DNA from 3 places in the Lacticaseibacillus huelsenbergensis genome. Region 1 is predicted to be linked to each of the others. Evidence: riboswitches for the same ligand, from Rfam matches in the RefSeq annotation. Region 1 holds a riboswitch; each other region holds the start of a gene.
What was found. A riboswitch is a leader RNA that binds a small molecule or an ion and turns the genes downstream of it on or off. The one in region 1 is predicted to bind lysine.
Positions count from the first base shown of each region.

Region 2: it holds a riboswitch for lysine, as region 1 does, so the genes downstream of both, lysA (diaminopimelate decarboxylase) here and LHUE1_RS00045 (amino acid permease) in region 1, are expected to answer to the same signal.
Region 3: it holds a riboswitch for lysine, as region 1 does, so the genes downstream of both, LHUE1_RS04970 (ABC transporter permease subunit) here and LHUE1_RS00045 (amino acid permease) in region 1, are expected to answer to the same signal.

Region 1 is NZ_CP120687.1:11,027-14,310, reverse strand. Features, by position in the region: gene alsS (acetolactate synthase AlsS) at 1-856, shown strand, start outside; gene budA (acetolactate decarboxylase) at 923-1,633, shown strand; lysine riboswitch at 1,693-1,867, shown strand; gene LHUE1_RS00045 (amino acid permease) at 2,011-3,284, shown strand, end outside.
Region 2 is NZ_CP120687.1:1,318,968-1,322,251, reverse strand. Features, by position in the region: gene LHUE1_RS05915 (aspartate kinase) at 1-925, opposite strand, end outside; lysine riboswitch at 1,431-1,610, shown strand; gene lysA (diaminopimelate decarboxylase) at 1,747-3,096, shown strand; gene dapD (2,3,4,5-tetrahydropyridine-2,6-dicarboxylate N-acetyltransferase) at 3,106-3,284, shown strand, end outside.
Region 3 is NZ_CP120687.1:1,106,687-1,109,970, forward strand. Features, by position in the region: gene LHUE1_RS04960 (helix-turn-helix domain-containing protein) at 1-665, opposite strand, end outside; gene LHUE1_RS04965 (CPBP family intramembrane glutamic endopeptidase) at 897-1,577, shown strand; lysine riboswitch at 1,813-1,986, shown strand; gene LHUE1_RS04970 (ABC transporter permease subunit) at 2,093-3,284, shown strand, end outside.

The sequences.
Region 1 (3,284 bases):
CGATCTTGTCATTGCGATCGGCTATGATCCGGTTGAATACGAACCACGTAACTGGAACGCGGATGGCAAGTCGCGCATCATCGTCATTGACGATGTGCCAGCGGAAATCGATCATAACTTCCAGCCAGAAACAGAGCTGATTGGTGATATTTCCCAGACACTCGATATTTTAGTCCCGTTACTGCGGGGTTATCAGGTTGCGCCTGAAAGCAAGCAGTATCTCACAGAGTTACAGGCCAAATTACAGGAAAGTGATGTTCCGCCAGCCCTCTCAGATCAAAAAGTCTTACACCCGCTCAGTATTGTGGCCGCATTGCAAAAACGCGTGACTGACGATATGACAGTTGCTGTGGACGTCGGCAGTCACTATATCTGGATGGCCCGCCATTTTCGGAGTTACGAACCGCGCCACTTGCTGTTTTCCAATGGGATGCAGACGCTAGGGGTTGCTTTACCTTGGGCGATTGCGGCGACTTTGGTACGTCCGGGCAAAAAAGCAGTTTCAGTGTCAGGCGATGGCGGCTTCCTTTTCTCGGGGCAAGAGCTAGAAACAGCCGTTCGTTTGAAGGCTGATTTGGTTCATATTATTTGGAACGATGGCCATTATGATATGGTAAAATTCCAAGAAGAGATGAAATATGGTCGGGCAGCAGGTGTCGACTTTGGTCCGGTTGATTTTGTGAAGTATGCAGAAGCTTTTGGTGCCAAGGGTCTGCGGGTCAATAAACCGAGTGAACTTGGCAAGGTGCTTGATGAAGCGTTTGCGACTAAAGGGCCAGTGCTGGTTGACATTCCGGTCGATTATTCCGACAATGCGGAACTCGGCGCGGCAATGCTGCCTGACCAGATTTATTAATCGTTGGCGGCAGGTTGATTCTGGGCGGCTGCAGGCCCAACCCTGCGCAAAAGGAGGGACTTCTTTTTGGAAACGGATCGATTGTATCAACATGGGACACTGGCAATGTTAGTGCCTGGTTTGTTTGCCGGAACGCAGACAATTGAAGCGTTGTTGCAACACGGTGACACTGGTATTGGCACGTTGACCGGCCTTGATGGCGAGTTGATTATTCAAGCCGGCAAAGTTTATCAGGTGAATGCACAGGGGACTGTTCGTGAAGTTGCAGCGGATGAGAAAGTGCCGTTTGCGAATGTTCATTATCAAGACGATGTTTCGGCCGGGAAGCTTCAGGGGTTGGATCTGACCGGGTTTCAGAAAGCGGTTCTTGATCGGTTACAAACGAGCAATCTTTTTGCGGCAGTTAGGGTCGAAGGGACCTTCACGCAAATGCACACGCGCGCTGTGTTGCCGCAACAACCTCCTTACCCGACGTTGACAGAGACGGCTTCGGGCCAAAAAGAATTCCATGCCGATAACGTCAAAGGCACGCTGATCGGGTACTTTTCACCGGATCTTTATGCCGGTGCGGTATCGCCGGGTTTCCATTTGCACTTTTTGTCGGCTGATCATCACATGGGCGGGCACATTCTCGGATTTGAGCTCGACAGTGGCGAATTATTTTTACAAAAGTTTAGCGACTTTCAGTTACACTTGCCAACCGATGACGAACCGTTCTTAAAGCAGCACTTTGACACGGCTAGTTTAGTCGATGACATCCGCAAAGCTGAAAATTGAGTTAAAACCGGGTGAGAGCCGGTTGCCGTTAGAAACAAGACATGATAACGTGAACCATAATCAAGATTAGAGGTCGCACCGCTCATCAGTCGCAACTGCAATGGCCTGAACGCCAGATGCGCAGTTGTTAAAGGGAAAGGTGCCGAAATGCCGGCTTAGTTCAGTAAGGCGGTGTTGGGTCAGTGGATAACATCTGCTGGACTGTCGCGACTATCGCGGGGCGCTAACAAATCGGATCACGTTTATTCATGACGAGAAGTAGAATAAGCCGATGGGTTAGTTACTGACACCCACCGGTTTTTTTGGTGCTTAAACGCCCTGTAACCGTAACAAACCCAACGTTTAACATCTCACCCATTCAGCAAAGGAGTACATTTGTGGCAAAGTCAGCAACGAATCAGGTAAAGCGAGAACTCAAAACCCGGCATCTTTCAATGATTGCTCTCGGCGGCAGTATTGGCACCGGACTTTTTGTCGCCAGCGGCAGCGCGATTGCAACTGCCGGCCCGGGCGGCGCTATCGCGGCATATATTGGTATCGGGTTAATGGTGTTCTTTCTGATGACCAGTTTAGGCGAAATGGCCACCTATGTGCCGGTATCCGGTTCCTTTTCAGAGTACGCCAGCCGGTTTGTTGATCCGGCGTTTGGCTTTGCCTTAGGTTGGAACTACTGGTTTAACTGGGCGATCACCGTTGCCGTCGATGTTTCAACAACGGCCATTGTGATGCACTTCTGGTTGCCGGATGTGCCGGGCTGGCTGTTTTCGCTGGGCTTTTTGGCGCTCATTTTTACGATTAACATTATTTCCGTTAAGTCGTTTGGCGAAACCGAATATTGGCTGTCATTAATCAAAGTGATCACTGTCCTGGTCTTTCTGGTCGTAGGTTTGTTGACCATTCTGGGGATCATGGGCGGACACGGTCCCATCGGCTTTAAAAATTATACGACCGGGGCGGCGCCGTTTGTTGGTGGGTTACCGGCAACATTAGCGGTTTTCGTGGTTGCAGGGTTTTCTTTTCAAGGTACCGAGCTAATCGGAATTACGGCGGGCGAAAGTGCCACCCCGGAAACCAGCATTCCCAAGGCGATTAAGCAGGTGTTTTGGCGGATCTTATTGTTCTATATTTTGTCTATCGCTGTCATTGCCGCCATCATTCCTTATACCAGTCCGAACCTGTTAGGCGCCAGTGTTGATCAAGTGGCAATTTCTCCGTTTACGCTGGTTTTTGATCGAATTGGCCTCGCCGGAGCGGCCAGCGTGATGAACGCCGTGATTCTGACATCGGTTTTATCGTCTGCCAATTCCGGCATGTATGCTTCAACCCGAATGTTGTGGGCCATGGGCGGATCCGGATTTGCGCCACGCGTTTTTCAAAAAACGAATACGCGCGGTATTCCGATTGCAGCCTTACTACTGACGACGCTGGTCGGTGGTTTGACATTTTTAACCAGCATCATGGGACCCCATGTTTACCAACTGTTGGTCGCCGCATCCGGTCTGACCGGATTCCTAGCGTGGCTTGGGATTGCGGTGTCGCATTTTCGCTTCCGCCGTGCGTTTGTGAAGCAAGGGCATGATGTTCATGAGTTAAAATATCATGCAAAATGGTTCCCGGTTGGCCCGATTTTGGCGATTATCATGAGCTTAAT
Region 2 (3,284 bases), 1.3 Mb from region 1:
CGAAGTGTTGCGAACTCACGATGCCGGTAATGGCGTGCTTCGGAACAAAATGCTGTTCGGGAACAATCATGGTCCCAGGAGCATCGGGATGATTAGTGTTCTTCAAATTAATGGGAATCTGTCCCGCAATGGCTGGCAAAATTGCTTCATCATGAAAAACGCCAAACCCACCATATGAAAGCTCCCGCATTTCCCGATAAGTCATTTCCTGAATCATCTGGGGATTTGCCACCACACGCGGATCAGCTGCGGCAACCCCATCCACATCGGTAAAGTTTTCATATAAGTCGGCGTGAAAACCGTTGGCGAGAATGGCTCCGGTGATATCGGAACCGCCGCGCGAAAAAGTGGCAACGGCACCTTTACTGGTATACCCATAGAACCCAGGCACCACCAGCACACCCAGCGGTCGACTAAAAGTTTCCAAATGCGTGTAAGTTTCACGTGAAACTTCCGCATCATTCGGATCATCGGTCACCACGATGCCCAAGTCTTTCGGCTCGCCATAAGTAGCTTCAATACCTTCATGATTCAAAACGGCGGTCATCAGAAACGCATTCAACTTTTCGCCGCGAGCCTTGAATCCGGCCAGAAGATAATCGCGATTGGCAAATGCCTTTTTCGGTAATTGGTATAGTTCTTTTCTGATTTGCTGCATGACTTGGGGATCAAGTCCGAAATCATCGGCGATTGCGTGATAACGCGCAACAATTTCGGTAACGACTGCAGTTGCATTTTCATGGCGCAAGACCGCTTGGGCATACTGAATCAACAAGTCTGTCACTTTAACGTCACCGGGATGCCGTTTACCAGGCGCGCTAGTCACCATCACCTGCCGCGCAGGATTTGCTTTCATGATTGCCACAACTTTGGCAAACTGCGACCCATTTGCTAATGATGACCCGCCAAACTTTACGACCCGCACGATAAACTGCCTCCCTAATGGGTTCTCTATCGCAAGCAACTCGCAGCTATTCGCTCACAGACATCGCGTTTCGCCAACTCGTTTCTGCAAATGAGAACTCTGTCATTTTATTTTGTACTTTAGCAGACTCTCGCAGAAACACAACCCCCAGCGGCGGCGGAAAATCGGCATGTTCTACCGGCATTGCATAGAAACAAAGTGTTGAAATTTGTTTCTAATTTTTTTGCTCAAACAGGTGGCGAGTGAGTTTTGGGTATCAGGTGACGAAAAGTTAGTTGGTGCAGGAACGTGCCTGTATGTAAAGAGTTTGAGCGCAATGGCTAACGCTCACTGGTTTTCTCTGCTGCTCTCGTTAACGCGTTCACTGGGCCAGAAACCTGCGTGTAAGGACCTCAGGCGCAATGGCCAAGTTCGGGCCATCACGCCTGAGGCCACTTACACTCCGGTTTCTAACCGGCCCAGTTCACGCTCTTGACGCTTTCGTTTTTTTATTATAGTCTGGTGATAAACAGATAGAGGTTGCAACCAACATGAGTATCCGAATCGAGCGAGATCCTTCGCGGTGACGTTTGGTGAAAGGGGCGGTTGCCGAAATGGGGGCGCCGGGATCGGCAAGCCTGTTGGGCCAGGGTTGAATAAATCCTGTACTGTCGCTTAGAAACCTAAGCGGGGCGCTATCATTCAAGTAGATTGCAAGTTGGGATCTTTTTGTTTGACGCGTGGCCAAACAAAAGGATCCCTTTTCGTTTGCCATTGCCCTGCCGTAACGCGTTCACTGGGCCAGAAACCGGCCCAGTGAACGCTCAAGGAGGATGCCTGATATGAATTTTGCTACAAATCAAGAAGGTCAATTAACCATCGGCGGCGTTGCGGCCAGTCAGCTGGCGCACACGTTTCAAACGCCGCTTTACGTGTATGATGTCGAAGCGATTCGCCACCAGATTCGCGCGTTTAAACAAGTTTTTGAGGCTGCCAACGTCCGTTATGCTGTCAGTTATGCTTCCAAGGCGTTTGCGACCATTGCGATGTACGATATCGCGAAGGCTGAAGACATTCACGTCGATGTGGTTTCCGGCGGAGAATTGTACACGGCTAAGGCCGCCGATTTTCCCATGGCAAAAGTCAGCTTTCATGGCAATAACAAAAGCAAAGCTGAGCTGCAACAAGCACTGGATGCCGGCGTCGGCACGATCATCGTGGACAATTTTCATGAATTGGATCTGCTTGATGAGCTCTTGAACGCAGCAGTTGGCCAACAAGATGTTTTGATTCGGGTCGCTCCTGGGATTAGTGCCCACACCCATGCTTATGATCAAACTGGTCAAACCGATAGTAAATTCGGCTTTGATCTTGAAAGCGGACAGGCAGATGAAGCAGCCAAGCAGATTTTAGCCGACGAACATCTGAATCTGCTCGGCATCCACGCCCATATCGGTTCGCAGATTTTTGAAGTAGCCGGATTTGAAGCCGTCACCCAAAAGCTGCTGGCTGTCCTTGACAATTGGCACCGGCAATTCGGTTTCACCCCGCAAGTGCTCAATGTCGGCGGTGGTTTCGGGATTGCTTACACCAGTCAGGATGATCCGTTGCCGCCAGAAGCGTTTGTCAAAGCCATTCTGAGCACCCTCAAGACGCAAAGCAGCCAGCTTGATTGGCAGCTTCCGGCAGTCTGGATTGAACCGGGGCGGTCGATTGTCGGCCCCGCCGGCTACAGCCTTTACACGGTCGGCAGCCGTAAAGACGTACCTGGGCTGCGGCCATATGTTGCAGTTGACGGCGGCATGGGCGACAACATTCGGCCCGCCCTTTATCAGGCGCAATACACTGCGGTGGTTGCCGATCACCCGACCGCCAAGCCAACCGAGCATGTCCATCTCGTCGGCAAGTACTGCGAATCCGGGGATATTTTAATCGACGATGCCCCATTGCCCGCCACGCAGCCAGGTGATGTCGTTGCCGTTTTCGACACCGGCGCTTATGGCTACTCCATGGCATCCAACTACAACCGCAACCCGCGGCCGGCCGTCGTTTTCGTTGAAAATGGCCAAGCTCAGCTGGTCGTCACGCGCGAAACTTACGCTGACTTGATTCAGCACGATCACCACTACGCCGCACCGAGCTCGTCAGCACCCGCAACCACCGCCAACAACGCTACTACCGCAACCAAATAGGAGGCCATCATGGCACAATTAGACACCCAAAAGATCATTTCAACCATTGCCAACAGTCAGAAAACAACACCCGTTAAGGTCTATCTCAAAGGCGAGTTAGCTGATTTGCACTTTCCAAAAAGTGTTCACGCATTCGTTGGGGAGCACACCGGAACGGTCATCGGCGACTGGGCGATTATCCAGCCAAT
Region 3 (3,284 bases), 1.1 Mb from region 1:
TTCTTGGCGACGTTGAGCAGCCGCACAGCATCCGTAAACTCCCGACGATGAATCAGCAAGGCGATGCTATTCGTCAAAATCGCCCACAGATACTGGTTCCGGGTTGGATGGCCCTTCACATCCGGCCAGTCCAAAACCAGCTCCATGACCAAACTCATCAGTTGCTCATGATCATAGATCACCAAGGTGGCGGCAAAGAGATCAAGCTCATACAATCCCCAGTACCGAATCCGTTTCAAATACTTGATAACGTCGGCTTTCATCTGTGGTGTTGTCTGAAAACTCGGATCCGTATACCCATTGTGGGCCAGAATATTAATCTGATTCAGTCGGTAAAAAATCAGCCCGGTTTGTCGCCACAAGCGATACTGCTTTTGCGCTAACACCTGCAACGCTGACTTACCGGCAACCGTGGCCCGGTTAACCTGTTGGAAAAAATTCTCCGGATTCAATGCCCGATAGCCTTGTTGCATCAATTCAACATCTTGATCAAAGCGCGTTAACAGTTTTAAAACAACGGCTGCACTGAGCTGGGTCTCCCCCCGTTCAAAGCGTGACAAAGTAGCGGCCGTCGTAATCCCCGCCGCAATTTCTTCCAATGAGTCATTTTCCTCAAGACGCAACGCCCGTAAATAGGCCCCGACTTTGACAGGCTCCTCCGCCATCAGCACCCGCCTCTTTTTATGAGAAGTTTATTAGACAAATTTAACACGTTTTGTCATTTTTTCAAAATCGAAATATTTTTCTGCGCTTTGCATTTGTTAATCTGTATGTTTTTATTTTTAGTCTGTGCCTATTTTTAAACTTGTTAACCATTAACGCTAATTGTTACAATGGGCGCGTATTTATGTAGTCCAGTTTTTATAGCATTCAAAAGTCTAAAAAAGGACAGATAATTGGGGAAAATAATATCCATTGGCGGTTCACTGCTAAAGCACTCTCTTCTCCTCACAGGCATCTTACTGCTTGATATCTTAACTGAATTCCATGATTTTTTTACAATCAGCAAATTGCAGCAAGACCAATATGAAGTTCTAGTGATTGAACTAATATTGAAAGGGGCGTTCATTTGGTTTCTTCATTGGCTATATTTCCGGCAATTGAAACGTTTTAATCCAAATGGCTATGGCCTAAAACCACTTTCGAGAAAGAACATACTCATATTTCTCATTGGGGTTGCGTCTCTCTTCGGGTTGCTGTGTGTTGAATCTCTCACGCCTTTCAACGCGGACAATGCCACGAATCAGGTGCTTGTTAACAAATTCATTCGAACTGCGCCATTATTAGCCAGTGTTGACGCTGTATTAGCGGCACCAATTATTGAGGAATTTATATTGCGCGGCATTTTCTTTAACTATTTTTTCAACAAGAACACTATTATGAGCAAAATTTTCGTTGTCTTGGTCTCTGGCTTCGTGTTTGGTTTGCTTCACGAACCTCATTTCACCGTCAATCTTTTGGTTTACTGCACCATGGGATGGCTATTTGGTTCCGTCTACGCGCTGACTGGGGATTTACGCTATAGCATCGCGCTGCACATCCTTAACAATGTCTTAGCCTTTGTTTCTATGTTTTGACAGCGGTTCAAAAATGCTTCTCGTAAGTATGCCTGCTAATATAAACTTCTTCCACCATAACGTGTTCACTGCCGCAGAAGTCTGTATGTATGGACCTCAGACGCAATAGCCAAAAACCGGCCATCACGCCTATGCCACTTACACACCGCCTTCTAACCGCGCCAATTCACGCTCACATCCAATTGACATCCACCTCCCATTCCGCTACACTCGGTTTTGACATTTAAATACACCACCAAGAAATAGAGGTTGCGGTGGGCAACGAAAACTGGGGAGTGCCGGATCATGTTGAACCAGTCGTAAGTGCCGCCGCCGAAATGTCGGGCCGTGTTCGGACGATCCGCATTGGGCCATGAGCGCATAACTCATGGACTGTCGAAGCAGGTTGCTTCGGGGCGCTATGATTCTGGTTTATGACTAAAATCGATGGAATCGACCTTTATTGCTTGTTCAATAAAGGTCGATTTTTTGGTTCCAGCTCTATTTCCCACTACAAGAAGGGAGAATGTCATTTTATGAAAAAACACTGGGTTGCACGTTTGGGTGTGCTGGGGCTCGTATTGAGTCTGCTGCTTGGCGGTTTTGCTGCTAAGCCAGTCAATGCTGCGAGCGATGACAACACATTCAAAGTCGGTATGGAAGCCGGCTATGCACCGTTCAATTGGACGCAGAACACAGATGCCAATAATGCGGTCAAGATTCAAGGCAGTCATGAATACGCTAATGGTTACGATGTTCAGATTGCGCGGAAAGTCGCCAAAGCACTGCACAAGAAAGTCGTCGTGGTCAAAACCTCTTGGGATGGCCTGCCGCCTGCTTTAACTTCCGGCAAAATCGATGCTATTATCGCCGGGATGTCACCAACACCGGATCGGCGCAAAACGATTGATTTTACCAATCCGTACTACATTTCCAATCTGACCATGGTCGTCCGTAAAGACAGCAAATATGCAAAAGCCAAGAGCATTGCTGATTTTAAAGGCGCCAAAGTGACAGCGCAGCTCAGTACGTATCACTATCAGGCCATTAACCAAATCAAAGGGGTCGTCAAGGAACCGGCCATGAACGATTTCCCGGCAATGCGGGTGGCCTTGGAGTCTGGCACCATTGACGGCTACGTTTCCGAAGTTCCTGAAGGGATCACGGCAGAACGCGCCAACCCGAACCTGATGTATATCCATTTTGCCAAGGGTCAGGGATTTAAAACCGATGCCAGCGACACCAACCTGGCAATCGGGTTGCGGAAAAACGATCCCAATAAAGCTAAAATCAATGAACTGCTCGCTACGATTTCCAAAAAAGATCGGGCACGCCTGATGAATGAGGCGGTCGATAATCAGCCTTCGACCGAAAAGAGCGGCAACTGGTTCATGGCCATTATGAAACAGTATGGGCCGATGCTCTTGCGTGGTACCGGTATGACGTTGTTACTGGCCTTGGTCGGCACTCTTGTTGGCTTCATCATCGGCCTGTTAGTCGGGATTATTCGCACCACGCCAAAACCCAAGAAGTTGGGACAGCGCGGTTTGCGGGCAGTTATCAATTGGCTGCTTTCCTTGTATATCGAAGTCTTCCGTGGCACGCCAATGATTGTTCAGGCAGCGGTCTTGTATTATGGCGCCGCCCAAGCCTGGCACCTGAACATGGATCGCACCACCGCAGCGCTTTTGATTGTTTCGATTAACACTGGCGCCTACATTTCTGAAA